One region of the Methylobacterium sp. Leaf94 genome, then DNA from elsewhere that is predicted to be linked to it. Evidence: predicted binding sites of a transcription regulator. Region 1 holds the regulator's gene; each other region holds the start of a gene.
The links. Region 1 encodes PhoB, which activates phosphate uptake and scavenging genes when phosphate is short. Its sites were predicted from a motif close to TGTCATNNANCTGTCAT; they were not measured.

Region 1 (9,452 bases):
GAGACCGTGTCGGGCAGCGGCGTCACCGTGAACAGCGTGCTGCCGGGGCCGACCCTGTCCGAGGGGGTCGCCGATTTCATGAAGAGCATGGCGCAGGGGCAGGACGGCGGAGCCGGGGGCGCCGTCGACCTCGACGCCGCCGGCCGCGCCTTCGTGGCCGAGCACCGCCCGACCTCGCTGATCGGCCGCCTCGCCACCGTCGAGGAGGTCGCCAGCATGGTCGCCTACATCTGCAGCCCGGCCGCCAGCGCCACCAGCGGGGCGGCGCTGCGCGTCGATGGCGGCGTGGTGCGCAGCATCGTGTGAGGACGCGCCGCCCCGACGCGTGGCGGCCGGTCCGGTAAGGATTTCGCAAGCTCTGCCGCCGACCCTGGCCCGAACGCACGGGAGGGCGGTCGATGGGGGATTATGCGCTGGAAGGTCCACGCTGGGGAACGGGCGCGGCAGGCACGGGCGGCGGCACCGTCACCTGGGCCGTCGACGGCACGATCCCCACCGGCTTCGTGAGCCTCCTCCAGGCCGCCTTCGCCACCTGGGCCGCCGCCGCCGACATCGCCTTCCAGCAGGTGGCCGCGACGGCCAACGCCCAGATCGACTTCACCCTCGGGGGGATCGACGGGCTCGGCAAGACCCTGGGCTACGCCACCTATTCCTACAGCGGCCAGCGCATGCAGTCCGCGGAGGTGACCTTCGACAGCGGCGAGGGCTGGCACGCCTCCGGCGCCCGCGTCTTCGGCACCCAGAACGTCGATTTCTCCCTGGTGGCGCTGCACGAGATCGGCCACGCGCTCGGCCTCGACCATTACGACGCCAAGCCCGAGGTGATGAACACCATCCTCGACAGGGGCATCACGACCCTGTCGGCCGGCGACATCGCCGGGATCCAGGCCCTGTACGGTGCGCCGCCCGCCCCGGTGGTGGCCGCGGCGGCACAGACGAGCCCGGTCGCCGGCACCGCCGTCACGGCGGTCTATCGGTTCTACGACACCCATACGGGGGATCACTTCTACACCACGAGTACGGCCGAGAAGGCGCAGATCGAAAAGACGCTGCCGTGGTTCACCTACGAGGGCACCCCGTGGGCGGCCCCGGCCCAGGGCGCCGACACGGTGGACGTGTTCCGGTTCTTCGACACGGCCTCGAACGCCCACTTCTTCACGACGAGCGTCGCCGAGCGGGACCAGGTCCTCAAGACGGCGCCGACCTACACGTACGAGGGCGTGGCCTTCGAGGCCTACGCGGATGCGGGCGCCCCCGGCGGCCTGACCCTGGAGCGCTTCTACAACACCCAGACCGGCCAGCATCACTTCGCCGGCAGTGCCGAGGAAGCCAACGGCATCAACCACGGCGCCGCCGGTCCGGGCTGGGTCGACGAGGGCAAGGCCTTCACCGTCCACCTGCCCACCGATGCGATGATCTTCGCCTAGGCGGCGGGCCCGGCTGTCCGCCTGACGGCTGGGCCGACGCGCCTCGGGATCGGCTACTCGGCCTCGGCCTCGAACATCTCGTCGAAGGAGTAGCCCGAGCCGCGGACCGTGCGGATCGGGTCGCTCTGGCGCGGGCGGTTCAGGGCCTTGCGCAGGCGCCCGACATGGACGTCGACCGTGCGCTCGTCGATGTAGACGTCGTGGCCCCAGACGCCGTCGAGGAGCTGCTCGCGCGAGAACACCCGGCCGGGGCTCTGCATCAGGAATTCGAGGAGCTTGAACTCGGTCGGCCCGAGATGGATCTCGCGGCCTTCCCGGCGAATGCGGTGGCTGACCCGGTCGAGCTCGATGTCGCCGGCCACCAGCAGGTTGGCGACGTGGGCCGGCTTGGCCCGGCGCAGCAGGGCGCGGACCCGGGCGAGGAGCTCCGGCACCGAGAACGGCTTCACGATGTAGTCGTCGGCGCCCGTTCCGAGGCCCCGGATGCGGTCGCCCTCCTCGCCCCGCGCCGTGAGCATGATGACCGGCAGCCGCTCGGTCTCGCGCCGGGCGCGGATGCGGCGGCAGAGCTCGATCCCCGACAGGGCCGGCAGCATCCAGTCGAGCAGGACGAGGTCAGGCACCTGCTCCTGCAGGCGCAGGTCCGCCTCGTCGCCGCGGGCGGCCGAGTCGACGATGAACCCCTCGGCCTCGAGGTTGTAGCGGAGGAGGAGGGTCAGGGCCTCCTCGTCCTCGACGATCAGGATACGCGTACTCATCGTGCGCTTTCGATCAGACCGGCACGGGGGTCAGGCCGCGCCGGGCATGTCCACGGTGGCGTAGTTGGACGCGTCGTTCTTCGGGCGCTCGCGCTCGGCCAGGAGGTTCTCGCCGGTGACGAGGTAGTGGATCGTCTCGGCGATGTTGGTGGTGTGGTCGCCAATGCGCTCGATGTTCTTGGCCACGAACAGGAGATGCGTGCAGAACGAGATGTTGCGCGGGTCCTCCATCATGTAGGTCAGGAGCTCGCGGAACAGGGAATTGTAGAGGGCATCGATGGCGTCGTCGCGCTCCCAGACGTCGAGGGCCGCCTTGGTGTCGCGGCTGGCATAGGCGTCGAGGACGTCCTTGAGCTGCTCCTGCACCAGGTCGCTCATGTGCTGGACGCCGATGACGATCTTCTGCGGCTGGATCTGGTCGGCGATCGCCACGACGCGCTTGGCGACGTTCTTGGCAAGGTCGCCGATGCGTTCGAGATCGTTCGACACGCGGATCGCCGTCACGGTCTCGCGCAGGTCGATGGCCAGGGGCTGGCGCCGGGCGATGAGCAGGATCGCCCGCTCCTCGATCTCGCGCTGGAGGGTGTCGAGGCGGGCGTCGGCGGCGATCACCGCCTGGGCCAGGGGCGCGTCCCGGCGCACCAGGGCCTCGCCGGCCTCGGTCATCATCTTCTCGGCGATGCCGCCCATCTCGGAGATCGAGCGGCGCAGGTCCTCGAGGTCCGTATCATAGGATTTGACGATGTGGTCGGGCATGGGGTTCGCTCCTCGATCGGGCCCGTCTGTCCGGGGCCCGCCCTGGCGGTGATGGGGGACGCGGGCCGAGACCGGCCGGCGGAGGATCAGCCGAAGCGGCCGGTGATGTAGTCCTGCGTCTGGCGCTTTTCCGGATTCATGAAGATGCGCGTGGTGGGCCCGAACTCCACCAGTTCGCCGAGATACATGAAGGCGGTGAACTGCGAGATGCGCGCCGCCTGCTGCATGTTGTGCGTGACGATGACGATGGTGAATTCCGAACGCAGCTGCTCGATCAGCTCCTCGATGCGGCCCGTCGAGATCGGGTCGAGGGCCGAGGTCGGCTCGTCGAACAGGATCACCTCGGGGCGCTGGGCCACCGTGCGGGCGATGCAGAGGCGCTGCTGCTGGCCGCCCGAGAGGCCCATGCCGGATTGCTTGAGCTTGTCCTTCACCTCGTCCCAGAGGGCGGCCTTGCGCAGGGATTCCTCGACGCGCATGTCGAGGTCGGCCTTGGGCAGCTTCTCGTAGAGGCGCAGGCCGAAGGCGACGTTGTCGTAGATCGACATCGGGAACGGGGTCGGCTTCTGGAACACCATGCCGATGCGCGAGCGCAGCTCGTTCAGGTCGACCCCGGAATCCAGGACGTTCTGGCCGTCGAGGAGGATCTCCCCTTCCGCGCGCTGGTCCGGATACAGGCTGTAGATCCGGTTGAAGGTGCGCAACAGGGTGGACTTCCCGCAGCCCGACGGGCCGATCAGCGCCGTGACCTGGCGGTCGTGGAAGTTGAGGTTGACCGACTTCAGGCCGTGGAAGCTGCCGTAGTAGAAGTTCAGGTCCTTGACGGCGATGCGGACCGGTGAGGACTCGTCGGCCTTGTGGCGTCCGGTGAGCTGCGCGGACGTGATCCCGGGGGCGGCGTTCATCGGTTCAAGATCCTATCGGGCGAAGCGGCGGGGACAGGCGGCGCGCGGGTGGTCAGCGCGACCGCTCGGTCTTGATGACGAAGCGGGCCACGATCGACAGGGCGAGGATCGTGACGGTGATGAGGAGGGCGCCGGCCCAGGCGAGCTGCTGCCAGTTCGGATAGGGCGAGAGGGCGAACTGGTAGATCATCACGGGCAGGTTCGGCACACCGCCCATCAGGTTGGGGGCGAACCAGCTGTTGTTGTTGAGCGCGGTGAAGAGCAGCGGCGCGGTCTCGCCGGCGATGCGGGCCAGGGCCAGGATGATGCCGGTGACGATGCCGGCGCTGGCGCCGCGCCAGGTGATGCTCCGGATGACGATGGAGGGCGGGGCGCCCAGCGCGGCGCCGGCCTCGCGCAGGGTCGAGGGCACGAGGCGCAGCATGTCCTCGGTGGTGCGCACGATCACCGGGGTGGCGATGATGGCCAGCGCCACCGCGCCGGCCCAGCCGGAATAGGAGCCCATGGGGCGCACCATCAGCGTATAGACGAACAGGCCGATGAGGATCGAGGGCGCCGAGAGCAGGATGTCGTTGAGGAAGCGGATGACGTCGGCGATCTTCGAGTTGCGGCCGTACTCGGCCAGGAACGTCCCCGCCATCACGCCGACGGGCGTCGCCACCAGGATGGCCAGGAGGGTCATCACCAGGCTGCCGAGGATCGCGTTGGCGATGCCGCCGCCCTCGGAACCGGGCCCCGGCGTCGGGGCGGTGAAGAGGGTCGGCGAGACGCCCTTGATGCCCTCGACCACCAGCATGAACAGGATCGAGCCGAGCACGACGATGCCCACCAGCGTGGCGATCGTGCTCGCCAGGATCAGGATCCGGTCGGCGACCCGGCGGCCGGGCCGGACCCGGCTGATCCGGGCCGGGGCGGCGGTGGTGAGGGGGTTCGCGGCGTCCATGATGCGGCTCCTGACGACTCGGTGAGGCTGGCCTCAGGCGACCTTCGCGCGGCGGGTGAGGAGGCGCGCGACGATCAGGACGAAGAAGGTGATGACGAAGAGGATGCAGCCGAGGGCCATCAGGGCGTTCAGCTGCATGCCGTCGGCCTCATTGAACTCGTTGGCGATGCGCGAGGCGATGGTGGAGCCCGGGTCGAAGACCGAGCCCGAGAGGCGGTTGGCGTTGCCGATGACGAAGGTCACCGCCATGGTCTCGCCGAGCGCCCGGCCGAGGCCCAGCATGATGGCCCCGATGATGGAGACCGAGGCCTGGGGCACCAGCACGTGGCGCACCACCTCCCAGGTGGTGCAGCCGATGCCGTAGGCGCTCTCCCGCAGCACCGTCGGGATCTGGTCGAGCATGTCGCGGGTGATCGAGGCCACGAAGGGCACGATCATGATGGCCAGGATGATGCCCGCGGTGAGGATGCCGACGCCCGAGGGGACGCGGGCATAGAACAGGGTGCCGACGATCGGCATGCCCTCGACGAGGTTCGACACCGGCACCTGCACGAAGCGGGCGAAGAGCGGGGCGAACACGAACAGGCCCCACATGCCGTAGATGATGCTCGGCACCGAGGCGAGGAGCTCGATGGTCATCGAGACGGGCTTGCGGGCCCAGCCGGGGCAGAGCTGCGTCAGGTAGACGGCGATGCCGAGCGAGAGCGGCACGCCGATCAGCAGGGCGAGAACGGCCGAGGCCAGGGTCCCGACGATGGCCACGAGGCCGCCGTACTGCTCCTGCCCGATGTTCCAGACGCTGGAGGTGATGAAGCCGAGGCCGAATTCCTGGAAGGCCGGCCAGGCGCCGTACGCGATGGAGGCCAGGATGCCGGCCAGAAACAGGAGCACCAGGATCGCCGCGCCGTAGGAGGCCGCGCGGAACAGGCTGTCGCCGAGGCCGCCGGGCGTCTTGCGGGCCGCGGCGCGGCCCCGCGTCAGGGCGATCTGGTCAGTCAAGGCGGCCATCCGAATGTCTTCTCTTCACCGGGCGGCGTCCTACCCTGCGCCGGTCGTCGGCGCGAGGGGGGATCACCGGATCGTTGCCAAGGGGTGGCGATAGGGGGTGGCGAAGGGGGAGCCCGGCATCGCGACGCCGGGCCCGTCGGTCGCAGTCATTGGGGCGCGGTGGCTCGCCCCCTGGCCCCGCGGGCGGAGCGCCCGCGAGGTTCGGCTTCCCGGGTGAGGACGGGCCTACATGTTGAAGACGGGTTTGCCGTCCTTGCCCTTGATCTCCTTCCACGCGTCGTGGATCTGGCTGACGACGGTGTCGGGCAGCGGCACGTAGTCGAGGTCGACGGCGAGCTTGTCGCCGTTCTTGTAGGCCCAGTCGAAGAACTTCAGCACTTCGGCGGTGCGGGCCGCGTCGGCCGGATCCTTGTGGACCAGGATGAAGGTGGCGGCGGTGATCGGCCAGGCGCCCTCGCCGCCCTCGTTGGTCAGCGAGATGCCGAAGCCGGGGGCGGCTTTCCAGTCGGCGCTGGCGGCGGCGGCCTGGAAGGCCTTGTCGTCGGGCTGCGGGAACTTGCCGGCCTTGTTCTGGATCAGGGCGTAGCTCAGCTTGTTCTGCTTGGCGTAGGCCGACTCGACGTAGCCGATGGCGTTCGGGACCTGCTTGACGGTGGCGGTGACGCCCTCGTTGCCCTTGCCGCCCTGGCCCACAGGCCAGCTGATCGTGGTGGCCGCGCCGTACTCCTTCTTCCAGGGCTCGGAGACCTGGGAGAGGTAGGTGGTGAAGATGTTGGTCGTGCCCGAGGCATCGGACCGGTAGACCGGGGTGATGTTGGCGTCGGGGAGCTTCAGCCCCTCGTTCAGCTTGGCGATCTTGGCGTCCGACCACTTGGCGATCTTGCCGGCGTAGATCTCGGCGATGACCTCGCCGGTGAGCTTCAGCTTGCCCGGCTCGACACCCGGGATATTCACCACGGTGACCACGCCGCCCATGACGGTCGGGAACTGGACGAGGCCGTCCTTCTCCAGGGCGGGGCCCTTCAGCGGCGCGTCGGTGGCGCCGAAATCGACGGTCTTGGCCTGGATCTGCTTGATGCCGCCACCCGAGCCGATGGACTGGTAGTTCAGTCCGAGACCGCTCTCCTTGCGATAGGCTTCGGCCCACTTGGAGTAGACCGGGAACGGGAAGGTGGCGCCGGCGCCGGTGATCTCGGCCGCCTGAGCGGGGGCGAGAGTGGCGAGGCCGAGGCCCACGAGGGCGGCGAGGGTCGTGAATTTCATCTGTGGTCTCCTTGAGGAGCGCGCATCGGCCCGGGCGCGGCGCCCGTGCGCCGTTGTGCACCGCGCCATACGGTCGGTTGGGCTAAGGCGGTATGACGATTGCGCGACAGTTCGATGACACGGGCCCCGGACAGGGGCGGACCGGCCGCGGCCGACGCGCTTTTCCGGGGAGGACGGGCCGGCGCTCGGTCCGCGCCGCCGCCTTGAATCGGGATTCGCGGGAGGCTATCGCCGGAGCCGAGGGCGAGTCGCTGCCGGTCGAGGCCTCGACCGGAACGGCGCGCCGCCGGGTGCGGACGTGCGGCGCCCGATTCCCGACCGTGCCTCAAGGGATGCGCCATGACCGAGATCCGCCCGCGCCGCAGCGTTCTGGCCATGCCGGGGTCGAATCCGCGCCTGCTCGTGAAGGCCCGCACCCTCCCCACCGACGTGGTGATGATCGACCTCGAGGACGGGGTGGCCCCCGAGACCCGCGCCGCGACGCGCGAGGCCGTGGCCCGCGCCGTGGCCGAGGGCGGCTTCGGCCCGCGCGAGGTGGTGGTGCGGATCAACGCCCTCGACACGCCCGACGGCGCGGACGACCTCGCCGCCATCGCGCCGGCCGGGCCGGACGCGATCGTGGTGCCGAAGGTGACGGGGGCCGACGCCCTGGTGGCGGTGGGCTCGCGCCTGCGCCGCCTCGGCGCCCCGGACCGGACCCGGACCTGGGCCATGATCGAGAGCCCGATGGCGATCCTGCACCTCGCCGAGATCGCCAGCTCGGCCCGGGACGTCGACACCCGGCTCGCCTGCCTCATGGTGGGGCCGAACGATCTCGCCAAGGCCAGCCGGCTGCGCCTCGGCGTGCCGGGCCGCCCCGCCCTGATGCCCTGGCTGATGAGCGTGATCGCGGCCGCGCGCGCCTACGAGATCGACGTCATCGACGGCATCTACAACGCGTTTCGCGATGCGCCCGGTTTCGCGGCCGAGTGCGCACAGGGCCGCGATTGCGGCTTCGACGGCAAGATGCTGATCCATCCCGACCAGATCGCCCCGGCCAACGCCGCCTTCGGCCCCGACGAGGCCGAGATCGCCTGGGCCCGGCGCATCCTCGCCGCCTTCGCCGAACCGGAGAACCGCACCCGCGGCGTCATCGGCCTCGACGGCCAGATGGTGGAGCGCCTGCACGCGGCCGAAGCCGCCCGCACCGTGGCCCTGGCCGACGCCATCGCGGCCCGGACGGCGTGAGCGCGGCCCTCGCCGTCGAGATCCGCCTCCTGGACGGCCGCCTCTCCGGCTGGGGCTTTCCGCGCTGGGGTTCGGCGGCCGCCGCGGGCCTCGACCTGCATGCCTGCCTCGACGCGCCGCTGGCGCTGGCGCCCCAGGGGCCGCCGGCCCTGATTCCGGCGGGCTTCAGCCTGGCCATCGGCGACCCGGGCTGGTGCGGCCTCGTCTTTCCGCGCTCCGGCCTCGGCCATCGCGAGGGCCTCGTCCTCGGCAACGGCACCGGCGTGATCGACGCCGATTACGAGGGGCCGCTGATGATCTCGGCCTGGAACCGCAATCCCGGCGGGACCGACCTGCGCATCGAGCCCGGCGACCGCATCGCCCAGCTCGTCTTCACCCGCGTGACCCGGCCGGCGCTCACGCTCCGCGACGCCTCGGACGCGGTGCCGCCCTCCGGGGAGGCCGGTGCGCGGGGCACCGGCGGGTTCGGTTCGACCGGGCGGCGCTAGGGCGCGCACCTCATACGATGCCGCTGCCCGCGAAGGGCCAGGGCCGGCCGAGCTCAGCGGCGACCTTCGCGGGCTCGTGGCCGACCGCGGCGACGGCGGCCTCGACGTCCTCGCGCGGCACCTCGAAGCGGCGGGCCCAGTAGGCCAGGGTCCAGGGCTCCGAGACGTTGACGGTGGCGGGCTCGTGGTCGTTGTCGGGGGTCGCGCTGCTGCTCATGGCGTGTCTCGCTGCTGTATCGGGTTCCTCCCTAACGCGCGGCCGGGCCGCCGGTGCGTTTTCGCGGCTCACCCGCCCCCGCGCCCCGCCCACCCAGCCCCGCGCAAGCCATCCTGCGTAGGTCCGCTGCATCGGATTCCACATTCCCATCGGAGGCGTTGAGCCTTGGGCGTTCTGATCGGCCTCGTCATCGCAATCGGCTGCATGCTCGGCGGCTTCGTCGCCATGGGCGGCCACCTCGTCGTGCTCTGGCAGCCCTGGGAGTTCGTCATCATCGGCGGCATGGGCGCCGGCACCTTCGTCATGGCCAACCCGATGAAGACGGTGGTCGATACGGGCAAGGCCAGCCTCGACGCGCTCACGGGCAAGGTGCCCAAGCGCAAGGACTACCTCGCCCTCCTCGGCCTGATGCACGCCCTGATCCGCGAGCTGAAGACCAAGCCCCGCAACGAGGTCGAGC
Region 2 (9,452 bases), on a different contig from region 1:
GCCCGGGCCCCCGGCAGGCCGGGCGCCAGGGCGGCGAGCGCCCCGGCGACCAGCCCCCCGGACAGGAGCGCGCGGCGGGTGCCGGCTCGGCTCATGCCTGTCCTTTCGCGGCCACGACCACGATCTCGACAAGGTATTCGGGGGCGGCGAGCTTGGCCTCCACCGTGGCGCGGGCCGGCGGGTTGTCCTTCGCCACCCAGGCGTCCCAGGCGGCGTTCATCTCCGCGAAGGTGGCGATGTCGGCCAAGTAGATGGTGGCGGTGAGGATGCGGCTCTTGTCGGTGCCGGCGGCCGCCAGCAGGCGGTCGATCTCGCCCAGGATCTCCTGAGTCTGCGCGGTGACGCCGGCGCCCACCACCGTGCCGGCCACCTGGCCCGCGAGGAAGACCATGTCGCCGTAGGTGACGGCCTGGCTCATGCGGGGACCGGATTCGAAGCGCTGGATCGTCATGGCGGGGATACGTGCCTCTCGCGTGTCGGCCGCGGGATGCCGCGGGGCACCCCTGGAATGCCCCCTTGGCATCCCGGCTCGGGGCAAGCGTTGTGCCGCGTCGGGGACCCGAACGTAAAGGCCCCCCGCGCCCGGCGCGCGCGGCGAACCGGCCGCGCCGGATCGGCGTTTCCGTCCACGTGACAAAGTCCCGTCGTGCGGCGCAACTCATCCCGCGGGTGCGGCGTTCTCACCCCATGCGCCAAGGCCAAGGCTCGAAAGCCGGCCCCTGCCGCCAGTGACGTCCGACCCAGAGGGTTCGGCCAAGTTCGAGGATCAGCTCATGGGTATCATCTGGACCATCATCATCGGCTTTCTGGCCGGTGTCATCGCCAAGTTCATCATGCCGGGCAGCAACGAGCCCGGCGGCTTCATCCTGACCACGATCCTCGGCATCGTCGGCGCCTTCGTCGCCACCTTCCTCGGCCAGGCGCTGGGCTGGTACGGTCCGAACCAGGGCGCGGGCCTGATCGGCGCCGTCGTCGGCGCCATCGTCGTGCTGGCGATCTACGGCTTCATCCAGGGCCGCCGCTCGACCACCACGCTGTAAGGCCAGCGACGTCCGAAGCCCGAAACGAGACGGGGCGCCTCACCGAGGCGCCCCTTTTTCGTGTCCGGTCGCGATCCGCCCGATGCCGTGGGCACCGGGCGCGGGGCCGGTCAGGCCTCGGTGGCGGCCTTGACGGCGCAGTGGCCGGTGGCGCCGCGGATGGCGAGGCCGGCGCCGACCACGAGGGCCGCGAGGCTGAGCCACTTGTTCGGGCGCGGCTGCGCGGCGGCGGCGGCGATGCCGAGGCCGAGCACCACCGAGACGGCGCGCTCCGTGGTGGTGAGGTTCGGGGTGCCGCTGAAGATGTCGTGGATCATCGCATTGGCCATGCTGGCGTCTCCTGTGCTGCGTCGCGGGGCGAACGCGGCGGGGGAACGGGCGTTCCACCGCCGGCGTGCGGGGCGGCACGAGGTCGTCGCCGGGGCCGGTCCCAGCCACGCCCCAGCTAGCGGGCGTTGGGCAGCCGCACGGTCACCCCGGGCCTCGCCGCCGGGGCGTCCGGGCCGGCCGGCGGCGCCCCGCCCCAGCGGGTCGCCTCGATGCGCACCGAGCCCCAGCCGGTGGCGACCGTGATCGACAGCGGCAGCAGCAGCGCCCCGTCGAGGATCGGGGCGAAGCGCACCCGCATGTCGTCGTTGGCGGCCATGCGGCGGACGTTGCTCCCGCCGGAGCGGTGCCCGGAGATCGGCACCCAGCGCACCCGGCAGTCGAGGGCGGGGCCGCGATAGGCGCCCTCCGTCACCGTGGCGAGGCTGCCCCGCGACAGCACGAGGTCGGCCCGGCTCGCCCCGTCGAAGACCGGGATGCGCCGGTCGCACAGGCCGGGGTCCAGGGGAGCGGTCCCGAGGGGAATCGTCAGCATGGTCAGGGGGTCGACCACGCCGACCCTGTCCTCCGGCGCCACCGGGACCCGGTCGTCGCGCGGGGTCGGGGGCGGCGCGACGCTGGCGCTGCGCACGCGCCCGCCGGCGAGGTCGAGTTCCACCGCGATCGGCTTGCCGCCGTAGCGGCTGTCGATCCGGAAGGTGGCGGTGACCGCGCCGGCGCGATTCGTCGACCCCGCGACGGTGGCCTTGCCGGCCCCGTCGAAGAAGAATCCGGCGAGGCCGCGCAGGCCCGCCTCGAGCTCGAGGGCGTAGCGCGCGTCCGCCCGCTCGACCGCGAGGCTCGCCTCGCCCGCCGGCAGGTTCAGGAAGCTCAGGCCGTAGGCGGCCGTGAAGCGGCGCGTGGGCGCCTCCCCCGCGGCCTGCGCGCCGGCCCCGCCGGCCACCAGCAGGGCGACCGCCACGGCAAGGGAGGGCGGGGTCAGGGTCCGGATCTGTCTGTGCCTGCGCGCGGACACGGCCATCGCCTCATCGCGCCTCGGACGGCGCCCAGCCTGTCATATCGGCGTCGGGCGCCCGTGGTATGCGCGCTTCGGCACCTCGCGCGCGGGCGCACCCCGTGCGGCCCACCCCGCCCCTCGCGTGCCGCCAGGACACGACCCCGTTGGACCGACCCGCCCGATACGCCCTGTACTTCACGCCCGCCCCCGGCTCGGCCCTGGCCGCCTTCGGCGAGGCGATCCTCGGTCCCGGCCCGGCGCCCGGCCCGGAGGCGCTCCGGGCGATCCTGGCCGCCCACACCGCCGAGCCGCGCACCTACGGCTTCCACGCCACCCTGAAGGCGCCGATGCGCCTCGCCCCCGGCGCCACCGAGGCCGATCTCCTCGCGGCGGCCGAGGCCCTGGCCGCGCACCGGAGCCCCCTGCCCGTCGGCCCCCTGCGGGTCGCCGCCCTCGGGGCCTTCGCCGCCCTGGTGCCGGTTGCCCCCCCGGCCGCCCTCGGCCTCCTCGCCGCCGAGTGCGTCGCGGCCCTCGATCCCCTGCGCGCGCCCCTCACGCCCGCCGAGCGGGCCCGCCGCCGCCCCGAGCGCCTCGATCCCCGCGGCCGGGCGCTGCTGGAGAGCTGGGGCTACCCGCACGTCTTCGAGGCCTTCCGCTTCCACATGACGCTCACCGGCCCCCTCGGGCCGGAGGACGGGGCGACCGCCCTGCCCCTGCTGGCCGCCGCCGCCGCGGGCCTGCCCGACCTGACGGTCGATGCGGTGAGCGTGGTCGTCCAGGACGGCGCGGGCCCGTTCCGCCTCCTACGCCGCCTCCCCTTCCCCGCCTGACAGGATCGCCCGATGGTCTCCGATCGCCTCGGCCTCGAACCGGCCGTCCACCCGACCGCCGAGCTCTCGGCGTGCCGCCTCGGGCGCTACACCGAGGTCGGCGCGCGCACGCGCCTCAGCGAGACGCATCTCGACGATTACACGTACATCGTCGAGGACGGGCAGGCGAACCACACCACCATCGGCAAGTTCTGCTCCATCGCCTCCCACGTGCGGATCAACCCCGGCAACCACCCGATGGAGCGGGCCTCGCAATCCCACTTCACCTACCGGGCCGGCGCCTACTGGCCGGGGGAGGAGCGGGACGAGCCCGCCTTCTTCGCCCGGCGCCGGGCCCGGCCCGTCCGCATCGGCCACGACGTCTGGATCGGCCACGGCGCCGTCATCCTGGCCGGGCGCACCATCGGCACCGGGGCGGTGGTGGGCGCCGGCACGATCGTGACGCGGGATGTCGCGCCCTACACCGTCGTGGTCGGCAATCCGGGCCGGGTCGTGCGCCGCCGCTTCCCCGAGGCGATCGCCGAGCGCCTGCTGGCCCTGGCCTGGTGGGATTGGGACCACGCCCGCCTGCGCCGCGCCCTGCCGGACTTCCGCGCCCTGTCGATCGACGCGTTCCTGGAGCGCTACGAAGCAGAGGCCTGAGGCTTCCAGCTCTCGATTAGCCGAACAACTGTCATGATCCTGTCGTGCCCCGCGGGTTTACCGGCGTTCATCGTGAAGCGCCGGATACCCGCATGCTGATCCTCGAAGATCTGACGCGCCGTTACGGCGACCGCCGCGCCGTGGAGCGCGTCTCCCTCGCCATCCCCCGCGGCCGCTTCGTCGGCGTGATCGGGCGCTCGGGCGCCGGCAAGTCGACCCTGCTGCGGATGATCAACCGCCTCGCCGAGCCGACGGGCGGCCGCATCCTGTTCGACGGCCTCGACGTCACGGCCCTGCGCGGGCGGGACCTGCGGCGCTGGCGGGCGCGCTGCGCCATGATCTTCCAGCAGTTCCACCTCGTCGGCCGCCTCGACGTGCTCAGCAACGTCCTGATGGGCCGGCTCTCGGAGGTGCCCCGGCACCGCGCGCTGCTCAAGCTCTGGTCCGAGGGCGAGCGCGCCCTGGCCCTGGCCGCCCTCGACGGCTTCGGCATGGGCGACTTCGCCGGGCACCGGGCCGACCAGCTCTCCGGCGGCCAGCAGCAGCGCGTCGCCATCGCGCGGGCGATGATGCAGGCCCCCGACCTGATCCTGGCCGACGAGCCCGTGGCCTCCCTCGACCCGCGCAACACCCGCATCGTCATGGACGCCCTGGCCGAGGCCAACCGGCGCCACGGCATCACGGTCCTGTGCAACCTGCATTCCCTGGATCTGGCCCGCACCTATTGCGACCGCCTCGTCGGCCTCGCCGACGGCCGCCTCGTGTTCGACGGCGCCCCCGCCGACCTCACCGAGGACGTCGCCCGCCAGCTCTACGGGCTGGAGGCGGGCGAGGTCATGGACGCGCCCGCGCGCCGCGCGCCCTACCCCGCCGCCCTCGTCGCCTGAGTCCTGAAACCCTCCATCCGGGAGTTTCCCATGCTGACCCGCCGATCCCTCGCCGGAGCCCTCGCGCTCGCCCTCCTCGCCGCGCCCGCCGCCGCCCAGGACTGGAGTGCGGCCTATCCGGAGCTGACCCTGGCGGTGATCCCGGCCGAGAACGCGTCGGGCACCACCGATCGCTACGCGCCGATGACCGCCTACCTGTCGAAGGCCCTCGGGGTGCCGGTCAAGCTGCGCATCGCCAACGACTACGCCGCCGTGATCGAGAGCCAGCGCGCCGGCAACGCCCAGCTCGCCTTCTACGGCCCCGCCTCCTTCGCCCGCGCGGTGATGACCGGCGTCAAGGTCGAGCCCATCGTCAACCAGCGCCACAACACCGGCGCCTCGGGCTACTATTCGGTGGTCTACGTGCGCGCCGACAGCCCCTACAAGACGATCGAGGACCTCAAGGGCAAGAACCTGGCCCTGGTCGACCCGAACTCCACCTCCGGCAACCAGGCGCCGCGCTTCTTCCTGAACAAGGCCGGCTACCCGGTCGACACGGTCTTCGGCAAGACCGTCTATGCCGGCAGCCACGAGAACGCGGTCCTCGCCCTGGTGCAGGGCACCGTGGACGCGGCGGCCAACCTCTACAACACCGACACCGACACCATGGTCACCCGCATGGCCGCCAAGGGCATGCTGAAGAAGCCCGACGGCACGCCGATGAGCCAGGCCGATTTCCGCGTGGTGTTCAAGTCCGACTTCCTGCCCGAGGGCCCCTTCGCCATGCTGTCGAGCCTGCCCGACGCCCTCAAGGCGAAGATCCGCGAGGCCCTGGTGGCGATGCCCACGGCCGACAAGGCGGCCTTCGACCGGCTCTCGGACGGCAAGGACCAGGGCCTCACCCCCGTGACCCTGAAGGACTACCAGCCGATCATCGAGATGCTGAAGTTCAACGACGACCAGCGCCGCAAATCTTGACCGGACCCGTCACGAGCCGTGGGCGCGGGGGCGCGCCGGGGACGACCGATGCCTGAGCGGATCGCGCCCCTGCCCCCGGACCGGGCCGCCGCCCTGGCGGGGGCCTACGACGCCGTCGTCGCCGCGACCCGGCGCCGGACCTGGGCGGGCTTCGCCGGGCTCGTCGTCCTCACCGGGCTCGCCGCCTGGGCCGCGGAGGTGCGCCCCTGGGTGCTGGCGACCCATCTCGGCCGCTTCACAGACTACATCGTCCAGATCCTGCCGCCCCTGACCTGGGCGAACCTGCCGGGGGACCTGGCCGAATGGTACTGGGGCGGGCCGAAATGGCTCGGGCTCCTGGGGGAGACCCTGCTGATGGCCTATCTCGGCACCCTCCTGGGGGCGATCGGCGGCGTCCTCCTGTGCTTCTCCGCCGCCGCCAACGTGACGGGCAGCCGGACGGCCTGCATCCTGGTGCGGCGCGGGCTCGAATTCTGCCGCACCGTGCCCGAGATCGTGTTCGCGCTGCTCTTCGTCATCGCCTTCGGCCTCGGGCCGATGGTGGGCGTGCTGGCCCTGGCGATCCACAGCACGGGGGCGCTCGGCAAGCTGTTCTCGGAGGTCGTCGAGAACATCGACATGCGGCCGGTGGAGAGCCTCACCGCCGCCGGGGCCGGGCGGATCGAGACCCTGCGCTTCGCCGTGCTGCCGCAGGTGCTGTCGAACTTCGTCTCCTACGGGCTGCTGCGCTTCGAGATCAACGTGCGGGGTGCCGGCGTCATGGGCTTCGTCGGCGCCGGCGGCATCGGGCAGGAGCTCCTCGTGGCGATCCGCAACTTCTACTACGCCGACGTCAGCGCCATCCTGGTCCTGATCATCCTCACCGTGATGGCGATCGACCTCGGCACCGAGCGCCTGCGCCACGGGCTGCTCGGGGGCCTGCGATGACCGGCCCCGACCCGACCCCGGCCGAGATCGCCGCCCTGCGCCGGCGCTTTCCCGACAGCTTCCGGCCGGCCTGGCGGGGGCGCCTCCTGGCGGTCCTGGCGCTGGCCGGCCTCGCCGCCCTGGCGGCCTACGCCCTGGTGCGCCTCGATGTCTCCGGCGCGCGCCTGCTGGCCGGTCTCGGCCGCCTCGGCGAGTTCAGCCTGCTGATGTGGCCGCCCGAGACCGGCGGCCGGGCCTTCGCCTTCCTCCAGGCGCTGGCCGAGACCCTCGGCATCGCCTTCATCGGCACGCTGACGGCCGCGCTCCTGGCCTTTCCCGTGGCGTTCCTGGCCGCCCGCACCGTGGTGCCGAACCCCTTCGTGCACTTCACCGTCCGGCGCGGCCTCGACGTGATGCGCTCCGTCGACGTGCTGATCTGGGCCCTGATCTGGATCAACGTCGTCGGGCTCGGCCCCTTCGCCGGGGCGCTCGCCATCGCGTGCGCGGATGTCGGGGCGCTGGGCAAGCTGTTCTCCGAGGCGGTGGAGACCGCCGACGCCAAGGCCGGCGAGGGCGTCTCCGCCTCCGGCGGCACCGCGCTGCACCGCATCCGCTTCGGGCTGATCCCGGCGGTGCTGCCGGTGCTCGGCAGCCAGGTGCTGTACTTCTTCGAATCGAACACCCGCTCGGCCACCATCATCGGCATCGTCGGCGCGGGCGGCATCGGCCAGTATCTCAGCGAGCTGATCCGCGTCCTCGAACTGCGCCAGGTCGCCTTCCTGATCCTGATGATCCTGGTGACCGTGGCCCTCATCGACGCCGTCTCGGGACGCCTGCGCCGGGCCCTGATCGGCGGGGCCGCGCGCTAGGCGGCCGGTCCCGCGGCGAGATGGGGCGGATCGGGTCTGACGCGGCCCGGATCGTCCGCCCCGGGCCGGCCGGTCGCCGCATGGGGGATCGAGCCGCCGGGCGAACGTCCGAGGCATCGGCGCATCTCGCCGAGGGCGGGCGCCGTCGGGGACGTCCTGCCGGAAAGCTCCCGGGTCGGTACGTCATCGCAGGGGCGGGCTGTCCCGCGCATTCCAGGCCTTCCCGGGTCCGTGGTGGTGCGTCCCGTCTTCGCGGCACGCAGTGGAAATCCCGCCCGGCCGCGTTCGCCGGGATCGGGCCTGCGCGATGACTTGAGGTGGATCAAGGCGGATCGTTCGAAACCGGCCGAGGCTGAGGGCGGCTCAATCGGGAGACGAACGATGTCCCAGGCCGTTCCTTCGCCGCTCTCTGCCATCCGCGACATCCTCGTCGGGACCGCCATCGAATCCGACCGCCCGGAGGCCTCCGCCGCCATCGGCTACGGGCTGACCCTCGCGAGAGCCGCGGGCGCCCACCTGACGGTCCAGTCGGCCTCGTGGCGGCTGACCGGCGACGATGCCTGGCTCGGCGCGTTCGACCTCGACGGCGTGGCCGCCATCGACCGGCGCCTCGATGCGCTGGCTCGCTCCGTCGCGGACCGCGTGGCCGGGGATGCGGCGCAGGCGGGCGTGATCTGCACGGTCGAGACGCCGAGCCTGCCCTTCCCGGAGATCGTGGGCCGGCTCGCGAGGCAGGCGCGCCTGCACGACCTGACGGTCCTCGACGCGGGCTCCCGGACCTACGACATCGACCGCGAGATCGTCGAGAAGGCCCTGTTCATCAGCGGACGCCCCGTCATCGCCGTGCCGCCGGGCATCGAGGCCTTCTCCGCTCAGCGGATCTTCGTGGCCTGGGACGGCAGCGCGCAGGCGGCGCGGGCGGCCAACGACGCTCTGCCGTTCCTGCGCGCGGCCGAGGTGGTGGAGATCGTCTGCGTCGCCGACCCGGAGGACCTCCATGCCGCCGTGCCGGGCGCCGAGTTCGCCCCCCATCTGGCGCGCCACGGCGTGGCCGTCACGGTCGTCGACCTGCCGGTGGCGGACGGCATCGCGGAGACGCTGTGCGACCGGGCGCGGATGCTCCGGGCCGACCTGATCGTGGCCGGCGCCTACCGGCATTCCCCCATCCGGGAGTTCTTCTTCGGCGGCGTCACCCGGGCGCTCCTTCGGGGCAGCCCGGCGGCGCTGTTCCTGGCCCATTGAGGTTCCTGGCCCATTGAGGAGGGCTTCCATGACGATTCCGAGACGACACGCCGGCGGTCGGACCCCGGGACGGGGGGCGCGGGCGAGCGATCCGCCCCGGCCCGGCCCGCGCCGCGCGGGGGAACCGGCATCCCCGGTCCGGCCCGCGCCGCCCGCCGCACCGGCGGTCGCCGGGGATGCCTGCCGAGATCCGTGCCGAACTCCTCGCCCGGATGATTGGATGTGCCCGATGGACGAGGACGACCGGCGCGCGCGGGACGCCGCCTGGGGCTTCGTCGAGTGAGTTCGGGACGTCGTCGGCCCGCCCGCATCCCATCCTCTGCCCGGGGGCAATCGGTCCCCGGGCCGGGACATCCTGGCTCGTCCCGCGCGCGCCCGCCTTGATCCCGCCCGGCCGTCACGATCCGGGTCCTGCCGGGGGGCGGATCGGCCGCCACGGCGTCCACCGGCAGGCCGGCGACGAGCGCCCGGTCTCGGGTTTCGGGTTTCGGGCGCCTGGCGCGCCTACTTCGTCGTGGGGAGGGTCGGCGGGCCGAGATGCTGGAGGTAGTCGATCTTGCCGAGGCCCACCCCGGCGCTGCGGAGGATGCCGTACGCGGTGGTGACGTGGAAGAAGAAGTTCGGAAGCGCGAAGCCGGTGAGATACGCCTGCCCGCTGAAGCGGTATCCCATGCCGTTCGGGAATTTCAGCTCCACCTCGCGCTCCGCGCTCAAGGCGGCCGGATCGACGCCCTCGACGAAGGCGATCGTCCTGG
Region 3 (9,452 bases), on a different contig from region 1:
GACGAGCCCCCGCATGATTCAGATCGACGACCTCACCTTCAGCGCCTGGGGCCGGCGCTTCTTCGATCGCGCCAGCGTCGCGGTGCCGCCCGGCGCCAAGGTCGGGCTCGTCGGCCGCAACGGCGTCGGCAAGTCGACGCTCTTCAAGATCATCCTGGGTGAACTGCAGCCGGACGGCGGCGCCATCCTGCTGCCGAAGACCGCCCGCGTCGCCTCCGTCGATCAGGAACACCCCGCGACCCCCGTCAGCCTGATCGATACGATCCTGGCCGCCGACGTGGAGCGGGAGGCCCTGAACGCCGAGCTCGAGACCGCCGCGCCCGAGCGCCTGGGCGAGATCTATGCCCGCCTCATCGAGATCGACGCCGACCGGGCCCCGGCGCGCGCCGGCGAGATCCTCGCCGGCCTCGGCTTCTCCGTGGAGGACCTCACCCGGCCGATGGCGGAATTCTCCGGCGGCTGGCGCATGCGCGTGGCCCTGGCCGCCGCGCTCTTCGCCGAGCCGGACATGCTGCTCCTCGACGAGCCCACCAACTACCTCGATCTCGAGGGCGCCCTCTGGCTGGAGGCGCGCCTGAAGCGCTACCCGCACTCGGCCCTGATCATCAGCCACGACCGCGAGCTCCTGAACAACTCGGTGGACGCGATCCTGCACGTGGCCGGCGGCAAGCTCGAACTCTACACCGGCGGCTACGACGACTTCGAGAAGCGCCGGGCCGAGAAGGCCCGCCTCCAGGCCTCGACCAAGCAGAAGCAGGAGGCGGAGCGCGCGCACCTGCAGAGCTTCATCGATCGTTTCAAGGCGAAGGCCTCGAAGGCCGCCCAGGCGCAGTCCCGCGTCAAGCGCCTCGCCAAGCTGGAGCCGATCGCCACCACCATCGAGGAGCACGTGGCACCGTTCCACCTGCCCTCGCCGAAGCGGCCGCTGGCTCCGCCCCTGATGCACCTCACCGACGCCACCATCGCGTATGGCGACGACGCGCCGGTGCTGCGCGACCTCAACCTGACCCTCGACGTCGACGACCGCATCGGATTGCTGGGGGTCAACGGCGCGGGCAAGTCGACCTTCGCCAAGATGGCGGCGGGCGCCCTCGCGGTGCGGGACGGGCGCATGGTGCGGGAAGGGCGCGTGCAGGTCGGCTGGTTCCACCAGCACCAGATCGAGGCCCTCGACCCGAAGGACACGCCGCTCGCGATCATCCGGCGCGAGCGCCCCGACGACAGCGAGTCGGCCCGGCGCGCCAAGCTCGCAAGCTTCGGCCTTGCCTTCGACAAGCAGGAGACGACGGTGGACGCGCTCTCGGGCGGCGAGCGGGCGCGCCTGCTGCTCAACCTCCTGGCGATGCAGGCGCCGCACCTGCTCATCCTCGACGAACCGACCAACCATCTCGACATCGACAGCCGGAGGGCGCTCCTCGACGCGCTGAACGATTACGGCGGGGCGGTCATCCTCATCACCCACGACCGCTCGCTGATGGAGCTGGTGGCGGATCGACTGTGGCTGGCGGCCGACAACACGATCAAGCCCTTTGCGGGCGACATGGACGATTACGCGAAATTCGTGCTCGACCGGACCCGGGCCGGCCAGCGTGCGCCGGGCCAGGGACGCGAGAAGAAGGCCAAGCGCCGGGCGGCCTGAGCCGCGAGCACAGCCCGGAGCCGGGCGGACTCAGCCGCCCAGGGCTTTGGAAACCGGGCGGCCTCGGCCGCCCGGAGAGCGCTCTTACTTCCGCAGGATCTTGGTCACCAGGCGGCCGAGCGGCGTGCCGGAATCGTAGTTGCGGTCGTCGCGGACCACGGGACGATCCTCGTTGCCGAGGAGCTTGGTGACGATGCGTCCGATCAGGCTCATGGGTGGACCCTCTAGATGTGTGGGGCGCCGGGCGAGCCGGGCTCGCGGCCCGCGAAATGGCGCAGCTTGTCGTTCAACCCGCGATGTGCGGTCCCCGTTCCCTCGGACCGTCGCCGGCCCCTCACGTCGTATCAAGCCTGTCATGATGCCGTGGTCTAAGCGCGGCCGGCAATTCGGCGGGGACGGGGCTTCCACATGGACGGCGGACAGCGGGCAGCGCAGATCGAGGCGATCCGCCGGGAGGTCGCCGACGATTTCGATGAGGAACTCGAGCTCGAGATGGAGGACGAGCGCCTCGAGCGCCTGGCCGACGGACTCGGGCAGCCCGCCCGTCCGCCCGGCCTCGACCGCAAGGTCTATTTCCGCGAGCTGTTCCGTCTGCAGCACGAACTGGTGCGCCTGCAGGACTGGGTCCAGGCCCACAAGCTGCGCGTCGTGGTGATCTTCGAGGGCCGCGACTCCGCCGGCAAGGGCGGCGTGATCAAGCGCATCACCCAACGGCTCAACCCGCGCGTCTGCCGCGTCACGGCGCTGCCCGCCCCGAACGAGCGCGAGCGCACCCAGTGGTACTTTCAGCGTTACGTCACCCACCTGCCGGCCGGCGGCGAGATCGTGCTGTTCGACCGCTCCTGGTACAACCGCGCCGGCGTCGAGCGCGTGATGGGGTTCTGCTCGCCCGACGAGGTGGAGGAATTCTTCCGCTCCGTGCCCGAATTCGAGCGCATGCTGACCCGCTCCGGGATCATCGTGCTCAAGTACTGGTTCTCGATCACCGACGAGGAGCAGGCCTTCCGCTTCCAGATGCGCATCCACGATCCGCTGAAGCAGTGGAAGCTCTCGCCGATGGACGTGCAGTCCCGCCGCCGCTGGGAGGACTACACCAAGGCGAAGGAGGACATGCTGGCCCGGACGCACATCCCCGAGGCGCCCTGGTGGGTGGTCGAGGCGGTCGACAAGAAGCGCGCCCGCCTCAACTGCATCAGCCACCTCCTGACGCAGATCCCCTACGGCGACGTCGCGCATCCGCCCGTGCACCTGCCGGACCGCGAGCGCCACGACGACTACACCCGCCACCCGGTGCCGCCCGGAATGTTCGTGCCGTCCGTGTTCTGAGGCGGGAAGGGGGCCGGCCGCTTGCTCCGCCCGGCCCCGATGGGCGAGAGGAAGGGGCACGCATCCGCGCCCGGCGCCCAGGGACCCCGCATGACCCAGATCGACGAACTCCTCTTCACGGTCGAGGGCGGCATCGCGCGTCTCACCCTCAACCGGCCGCAGGCGCGCAACGCGCTCACCTTCGGGATGTACCAGGGCCTGATCGACGCCTGTGCGCGCCTCGAGGCGGACGGGAGCGTCAAGGCCCTGGTCATCACGGGTGCGGGCGAGAAGGCCTTCGCGGCCGGCACCGACATCGCCCAGTTCCGGAGCTTCACGAGCGCGCAGGACGCGATCGACTACGAGCGCTTCATGGACCGGGTGATGGGCGCGCTGGAGCGCCTGTCCGTGCCCACCATCGCGGCGATCGCCGGCGCCTGCACGGGCGGAGGCGCTGCCATCGCGGCGGCCTGCGACCTGCGGCTGGCCACCCGCGACGCCCGCCTGGGCTTTCCCATCGCCCGGACCCTGGGCAACTGCCTCTCGCTGGGCAACCTGCGGCGGCTCTCCGCCCTGATCGGGCCGGCGCGGGTCAAGGACATGATCTTCACCGCCCGCCTCGTCGGGGCCGAGGAGGCCCTGGCCATCGGGCTCGTCGGGGAGGTCGTGGCCGATGCCGAGGCCCTGGCGGCCCGCGCCACGGAGCTCGCGACCCTGGTGGCCGGTCACGCGCCGCTCACCCTGCGGGCGACCAAGGAGGGCCTGCGCCGCCTTCAGGACGCGGACGATGCGGGCGACGAGCGTCCCGGCGACGACCTGATCCGCCTCTGCTACACCAGCTCGGATTTTCGCGAGGGCATGGAGGCGTTCCTCGCCAAGCGTCCCCCGGCCTGGACGGGCCGGTAGGGCCTAGTCCAGGCCGGCCACCTTGATGGCGTCGCCCTCGAGACGGACCTGGGCGGGCAACCCGCGCTGGACCGGGCCGAGGTCGTCGGCGGTGCGGTAGAGCCCGTCGATGGCGATGAGTTCCGGCTCGAACCGGCGGCAGGTGATGCGCGCCTCCGGGTTGCCGGCCGCCCCCGCGATCGCCCGGCCGCGCAGGGCGCCGTAGACGTGGAGCGAGCCGCCCGCGATCACCTCGGCCCCGGAGGCCACAGAGCCCATCACGGTGATGTCGCCCTCCAGGTGCAGGATCGTCTGCCCGGAGCGCACGGGCGCATCGAGGATCAGCGAGCGGAACGGAGCTGGCGCGGACGGCACGACCGGCGCGTCCGGCGCGGTATCCGCTGTCGCTTCCGGGGTCGGGACCGCATCGACCGGGCGCCCGCCCGCCGGGGGCGGGGGCAGGCCGGCCCCGAGCTGGCCCGGATCGGCCCCCTCGATGCCCATCACGGCCACGTCGCGGGCGGCGAGGTCGGCCACCAGGGCGACGAGGGCCTCCCGCTCGAGCCCGAGCCCGGCCACGTCGAGGATGACGGGGCGACCCACGAAGAAGGCCGGCGAGCGCCGGGCCAGCGCGTCGAGCTCGTCGAGCCAGTCCGAGACGGGCAGCACCGGAGCGAGGACCAGGGCCATGAACGAGCGGCCGCGGAAGCGGATCGGGGGACGGGGGGAGCTTGCGGTCACGATCGGGTGTCTTGTTCTCGGGCGGTGTGGGCGGGAAGCGGACGCTGGCCGTCACCTTATCCTAACCCGCGGTCCGGTTGCACAGGGCGCGACCTGCGGCCCGTCAACACGAATTCCGCGCGCCGCCACCGTCCTGCGCGCCGTCACACCGGCGCGCGAACCGCAACGTTGCCGCAGGCGCGACGCAGCATCCCAAAGTCGAATTGGAATGATTCCATAACATAGGGTTTGCGAGCCCAAGACCAGGATCGCTATAGCGGGGGTGATCCTCACGCGTTGGGGACTCGGCCGGCGCTTTGTCCCGGCCGGGATTGCCGATCTTGCCTGCCGTTGCGGGGCCTGTCTCCGCACCGGTCTCGCCCGTGTAAGTCTCGAAGGGTTTGCCCGTGACGGAGATTTCCGGTCCCCTCGACAGGGCCCGCTTGCGACGTGGCTGGCGCTACCGCTCCGCGGTGGCGGCACGCGTGGGGCTGGCGGCCTTCGGCGGATACGCCCTGGCCGGGCTCGCGACGGCGTTCCTGTCGCTGACCCTGCCGATGGTGCGCTCCGAGGCGGTGGCCACCGCGACCCTGATCAGCTTCGCCATCCTGGCCGGCGCCGTGATCTGGGTCTTCGCCGCCCGGACCCTGCTGCGCGCAGCTCTGGGCCTCGGGCTTCCGATCGCGCTGGTGGGCCTCGGCCTCTGGCTGGCCCTCGACGGCGTCGCGATGGGACCGCCCGCATGAGACAGGGATTTCGCCAGTCGATGGCCTGGCTCCACACCTGGGCCGGGCTCGTCACCGGGTGGGTGATGTTCGCCGTGTTCGTCACCGGCACCGCCACCTATTACCGCGCAGACCTCTCGCTCTGGATGCGCCCGGAGCTGCACGCCGGTCCCTCCGATCCGGTTCCGGCCGCCGAGCGCGGCGTCGCCTACCTGAAGGCCCATGCGCCGAAGGCCATGGCCTGGTACGTCTCCGTGCCGCAGCCGGACCGGCCGATGATCGCCGTCTACTGGATGGACAGCCTGGAGGCTCCCCTCGGGCAGGCCATGCTCGACGTCGAGACCGGCGCGCCCACCAAGGCACGCGACACCCAGGGCGGCGACTTCTTCTATCGCTTCCATTACGAGCTCCAGATGATGCCGGTCCTCGGCCGCTGGATCGTCGGCGCCGCGGCGATGATTCTTCTCATCGCCCTGATCTCCGGCATCGTCACGCATCGGCGCATCTTCGCCGATTTCTTCACCTTCCGGCGGGACAAGTCGGCCCAGCGCGGCTGGCTCGACGCCCACAACGTCACCGGCGTCCTAGCCCTGCCGTTCCACCTGATGATCACCTATACGGGGATCGTGACCCTCGGCGTGATGTACATGCCCTGGGGCGTGACGGCGGCCTACAAGGGCGACGACCTGCGCTTCTACGTCGAGGCGGCCCAGACCACGACCTGGCGCCCGGCCGCTGGCCGACCCGGCGAGGCCGTGCCGCTGGCGCCGCTGCTGGCCCGGGCCCAGGGCGAGGTGTCGGAACCCCTCGAGATGGTCATCGTCAACAATCCGGGCGATGCCAACGCCACCGTGGTCGCCGTCTTCGAGGAGCCCCACGGCCTCGCCCACCAGCATCCGCAGATCGCCTTCGACGCCGCCTCCGGGACCGTCGTCGAGCGGGTCGAGCCCTTGAAGGCGGCCGCCCAGGTCTTCACCAGCTTCATGGGCCTGCACGAGGCGCATTTCGCCAGCACGGCCCTGCGGGCACTGTTCTTCCTCTGTGGGCTGCTCGGCTCGGCCACCATCGCCACGGGCCTCGTCCTCTGGACCGTCGCCCGGGCGCCGAAGGCGGGCGAGGCGCCGGGCTTCGGCCTGCGCCTGGTGCGCGGCCTCAACCTCGGGACGATCCTCGGCCTGCCCATCGGCATGGCGGCGTTTCTCCTCGGCAACCGGCTGCTGCCCGTCGACCTCGCCCACCGGGCGACCTGGGAGGGAAGCGTCTTCTTCGGCGCCTGGGCGCTGGCTGCCTTCGTGTCCCTGCTTCGCCCGCACCGCAGGGCCTGGACCGAGCTGGGCCTCGCCGCCGGCTTCCTGTTCGGCGCCGTGCCGGTGGTCGGGGCGCTGACCACGGATCGCGGCCTGGATTTCCTGGCCTTCGACGCCGCCATGCTGGGGCTGGGCCTCGCCCTGGCCCTCGGGGCGCGCAAGGTTTCCGACTACGAGGCGCACCGGCAGGCTGCACGCCCCGGTCCGGCCCGGGTGCCCGAAGGTTTCGCCGAAGCATGACGCCGCTCTCCATCGCCCTCAACCTCGCCCTCAGCTTCGCCGGGCTGGCGGCCCTCTGCCTCGCCATGGACCGCCACCACCGGGCCATCGCCGGGCGCAGCCAGACGCGGACCCGCGCCGGGGCGCTGCGGCTCGCCGGCTGGGCCGCCATCGCGGCCTCCTTCGCGGCCGCCGTGGTCACCTCGGACTGGAATTTCGGCCCTGTGCAGTGGATCGGCTCGCTCACCGGCGCGGCGCTCCTGGTGGTCGGGCTGGTGTCCTACCGCCCGGCCTGGATCCGCCCGGCGGCGCTGCTTGCCCTGCCCGTGGCGCTGGCGGCGGCGCTGCTCGCCTGAACCGGCCGGCACCGCTATCCTGGCCGCACCCCTCGCCAGCGCCGGAGCGCCGATGCCCCTCGATCCCGCCCTTGCCGCCCGCATCGCCGAGGCCGTCGCGGCAGGATTTCCCGAGCAGGTCGCCCACACCCAGGCCCTGGTGCGGTTCGGGTCGACGCGGGGCGCGGAGCACGCGATCCAGGATTTCGTCTTCCGGGCCTTCCGCGCCCGCGGCTATGCCATCGACCGCTTCACCATGGACGGGGCCGCCCTTGCCGCCCATCCGGGCGGGGCGGCGATGTCGGAGGCGCATTCGCAGGCGCCCCTCGTCGTGGGCATCCATCGGCCGCGGGCCGAGACCGGGCGCTCGCTGATCCTCCAGGCCCATGTCGACGTGGTACCGCCCGGCCCCGCGGATCTCTGGACCCATCCGCCCTTCGAGCCCGTCATCGACGGCGACTGGATGTACGGCAGGGGCGCGGCCGACATGAAGGCGGGCCACGCCGCCAACCTGTTCGCTCTCGACGCGCTGGCCCGGATCGGCCTTCAGTCCGCGGCCACCGTCACCCTGCAATCCGTGGTCGAGGAGGAATCCACCGGCAACGGCGCCCTGATGACCCATCTGCGCGGCTACCGCGCCGATGCCGTGCTGGTCCCCGAGCCCGAAGACGAGAAACTCGTGCGCGCCAATGTCGGGGTGCTGTGGTTCACCGTCGAGGTCCGCGGCCGTCCGGTCCATGTCCGCGAGATGGGCGCCGGCGCCAACGCCATCGACGCCACCTATCGGGTGATCGGCGCCCTGCGGGCCCTCGAGGCGCGCTGGAACGGCGAGAAGGCGGCCCATCCCCACTTCGCCGACCAGCCCGACGCCATCAACCTCAATGTCGGCCGGATCGCGGGCGGCGACTGGGCCTCCTCGGTGCCGGCCTGGTGCCGGATCGACTGCCGCATCGCCCTCTATCCGGGCGTTTCGGCGGCGGAGGCCGCCCGCGCGGTAGAGCAGGCGATTGGCGATTTCGCCCGGGACGACGCCTTCCTGTCGAACACGCCGCCCCGCGTCAGCTTCGACGGCTTCTTCGCCGAGGGCTACGCCCTGGCGGAGGGATCGGAGGCCGAGGCGGCACTCGGCCGGGCACACCGGACCGCGACCGGCGCGGACCTGCAGAGCTTCATGTCGCCGAGCTATCTCGATACCCGGGTCTACGCCCTCTACGACCGGGTGCCGGCGCTCTGCTACGGCCCGATCAGCCAGAACATCCACGGCTTCGACGAGCGCGTCAGCCTCGCCTCCGTGCAGCGGATTACCACCGCGATGGCCCTGTTCATCGCCGAGTGGTGCGGGACGGAGGCCCGGGACGCTGGCTGACCCGGCGACCCTGCGCGGAAATGTGAGGACCGACGGTGTGGATGGCGCCCCGGCGAAGCCTTGTCGAACCGCGGGGCTACGCTAACCCTCTCCACCGTGACACATCCGCGGACCTTCCCCCTCGCTGCGCCCTCCGGCGCTCCCCGTCAGCCGGCTCGCCCGCGGGTCGTCCCGTCGGCGTTTCTGCCGCTTCTCCTGGGGTTCGCGGCAAGCCCTGCCGGCGCGCAGACCACCGATACGAGTTGCTACGTCACCGGCGGCGGCACCCTGGAGATCTGCCGGGGGAGCGAGGCCGAAGGGGTGTTCTTCGCGCCCCCGGCCTGTGAATCCGCCAGCGGCGTGCAGGTGATCCGCACGACGCCCAGCACCGGACCGCTCCAGGCCGTGTACCAGGCCGAGACGCCCCTGATCGCCAAGAAATCCCGGCGCGGCGCGGCGGACGGGGCCTGCGCGCCGCGCCGTGCCACCGACCCCCTCGACGGCGGCTCGGTCCGCTCCGGGGCGATGCCGGAGCAACTCGCCACCACGATGCCGCCGGCCCAGGGGCGCCTGTGGGAAATGGCCCGCGAAGTCGCCCGCAGCCAGGAGGGCGCCGGTGCCCAGGAGCGCGGACGCCGCCGCGGCCGTCGCCGGGCCGAACCCGCACCGGCCCCGGCGCCCGAGCCGGCCGGCGAGGGCATCGCGGCCCGGCATCCGATGACGGTGGCGGGGCGCGCCTGGGGCGGGGATGCCTACAGCTACGTGTTCTTCCTCGCGGCGGTGCCCACCGAGGCCGGCAACCGGCACGCGCTGCTCCAGGCCCGCACGCTGGACTTCGCCAGCTTCGACATCCGCGGCCGCACGGAGGCGGGCACGGTCTGGACGCCGTTCGGCGGGGACCGTCCGGAAGCACGATCCCGCCGCGGCCGGTCGCGGACGCCCGAGGCGCCGAGCCCCAGCGCCGTCCTCGAC

Region 2: ASG63_RS12180 (DUF1045 domain-containing protein) is a predicted target of PhoB. The motif match lies at 2,420-2,436, and genes of this name have one in related genera.
Region 3: ppk2 (polyphosphate kinase 2) is a predicted target of PhoB. The motif match lies at 1,991-2,007, and genes of this name have one in related genera.

The regions. Positions count from the first base shown of each region.
Region 1 is NZ_LMRM01000008.1:94,395-103,846, reverse strand. It holds gene ASG63_RS06580 (SDR family NAD(P)-dependent oxidoreductase) at 1-306, shown strand, start outside; gene ASG63_RS06575 (matrixin family metalloprotease) at 399-1,427, shown strand; gene phoB (phosphate regulon transcriptional regulator PhoB) at 1,481-2,185, opposite strand; gene phoU (phosphate signaling complex protein PhoU) at 2,216-2,941, opposite strand; gene pstB (phosphate ABC transporter ATP-binding protein PstB) at 3,028-3,846, opposite strand; gene pstA (phosphate ABC transporter permease PstA) at 3,899-4,789, opposite strand; gene pstC (phosphate ABC transporter permease subunit PstC) at 4,823-5,797, opposite strand; gene pstS (phosphate ABC transporter substrate-binding protein PstS) at 6,023-7,060, opposite strand; gene ASG63_RS06540 (HpcH/HpaI aldolase/citrate lyase family protein) at 7,400-8,287, shown strand; gene dut (dUTP diphosphatase) at 8,284-8,775, shown strand; gene ASG63_RS06530 (DUF3606 domain-containing protein) at 8,786-8,992, opposite strand; gene motA (flagellar motor stator protein MotA) at 9,158-9,452, shown strand, end outside.
Region 2 is NZ_LMRM01000018.1:35,689-45,140, reverse strand. It holds gene ASG63_RS12205 (polyamine ABC transporter substrate-binding protein) at 1-95, opposite strand, end outside; gene ASG63_RS12200 (RidA family protein) at 92-451, opposite strand; gene ASG63_RS12195 (GlsB/YeaQ/YmgE family stress response membrane protein) at 774-1,040, shown strand; gene ASG63_RS12190 (YgaP family membrane protein) at 1,151-1,369, opposite strand; gene ASG63_RS12185 (DUF3108 domain-containing protein) at 1,486-2,388, opposite strand; gene ASG63_RS12180 (DUF1045 domain-containing protein) at 2,529-3,194, shown strand; gene ASG63_RS12175 (DapH/DapD/GlmU-related protein) at 3,207-3,836, shown strand; gene phnC (phosphonate ABC transporter ATP-binding protein) at 3,929-4,723, shown strand; gene phnD (phosphonate ABC transporter substrate-binding protein) at 4,754-5,680, shown strand; gene phnE (phosphonate ABC transporter, permease protein PhnE) at 5,729-6,607, shown strand; gene phnE (phosphonate ABC transporter, permease protein PhnE) at 6,604-7,455, shown strand; gene ASG63_RS12150 (universal stress protein) at 7,837-8,697, shown strand; gene ASG63_RS12145 (DUF1993 domain-containing protein) at 9,202-9,452, opposite strand, start outside.
Region 3 is NZ_LMRM01000003.1:115,987-125,438, forward strand. It holds gene ASG63_RS03305 (ABC-F family ATP-binding cassette domain-containing protein) at 14-1,639, shown strand; gene ASG63_RS03310 (hypothetical protein) at 1,724-1,852, opposite strand; gene ppk2 (polyphosphate kinase 2) at 2,048-2,965, shown strand; gene ASG63_RS03320 (enoyl-CoA hydratase/isomerase family protein) at 3,056-3,850, shown strand; gene minC (septum site-determining protein MinC) at 3,854-4,519, opposite strand; gene ASG63_RS03330 (iron transporter) at 4,957-5,295, shown strand; gene ASG63_RS03335 (PepSY-associated TM helix domain-containing protein) at 5,292-6,821, shown strand; gene ASG63_RS03340 (DUF3325 domain-containing protein) at 6,818-7,156, shown strand; gene ASG63_RS03345 (ArgE/DapE family deacylase) at 7,209-8,501, shown strand; gene ASG63_RS03350 (hypothetical protein) at 8,598-9,452, shown strand, end outside.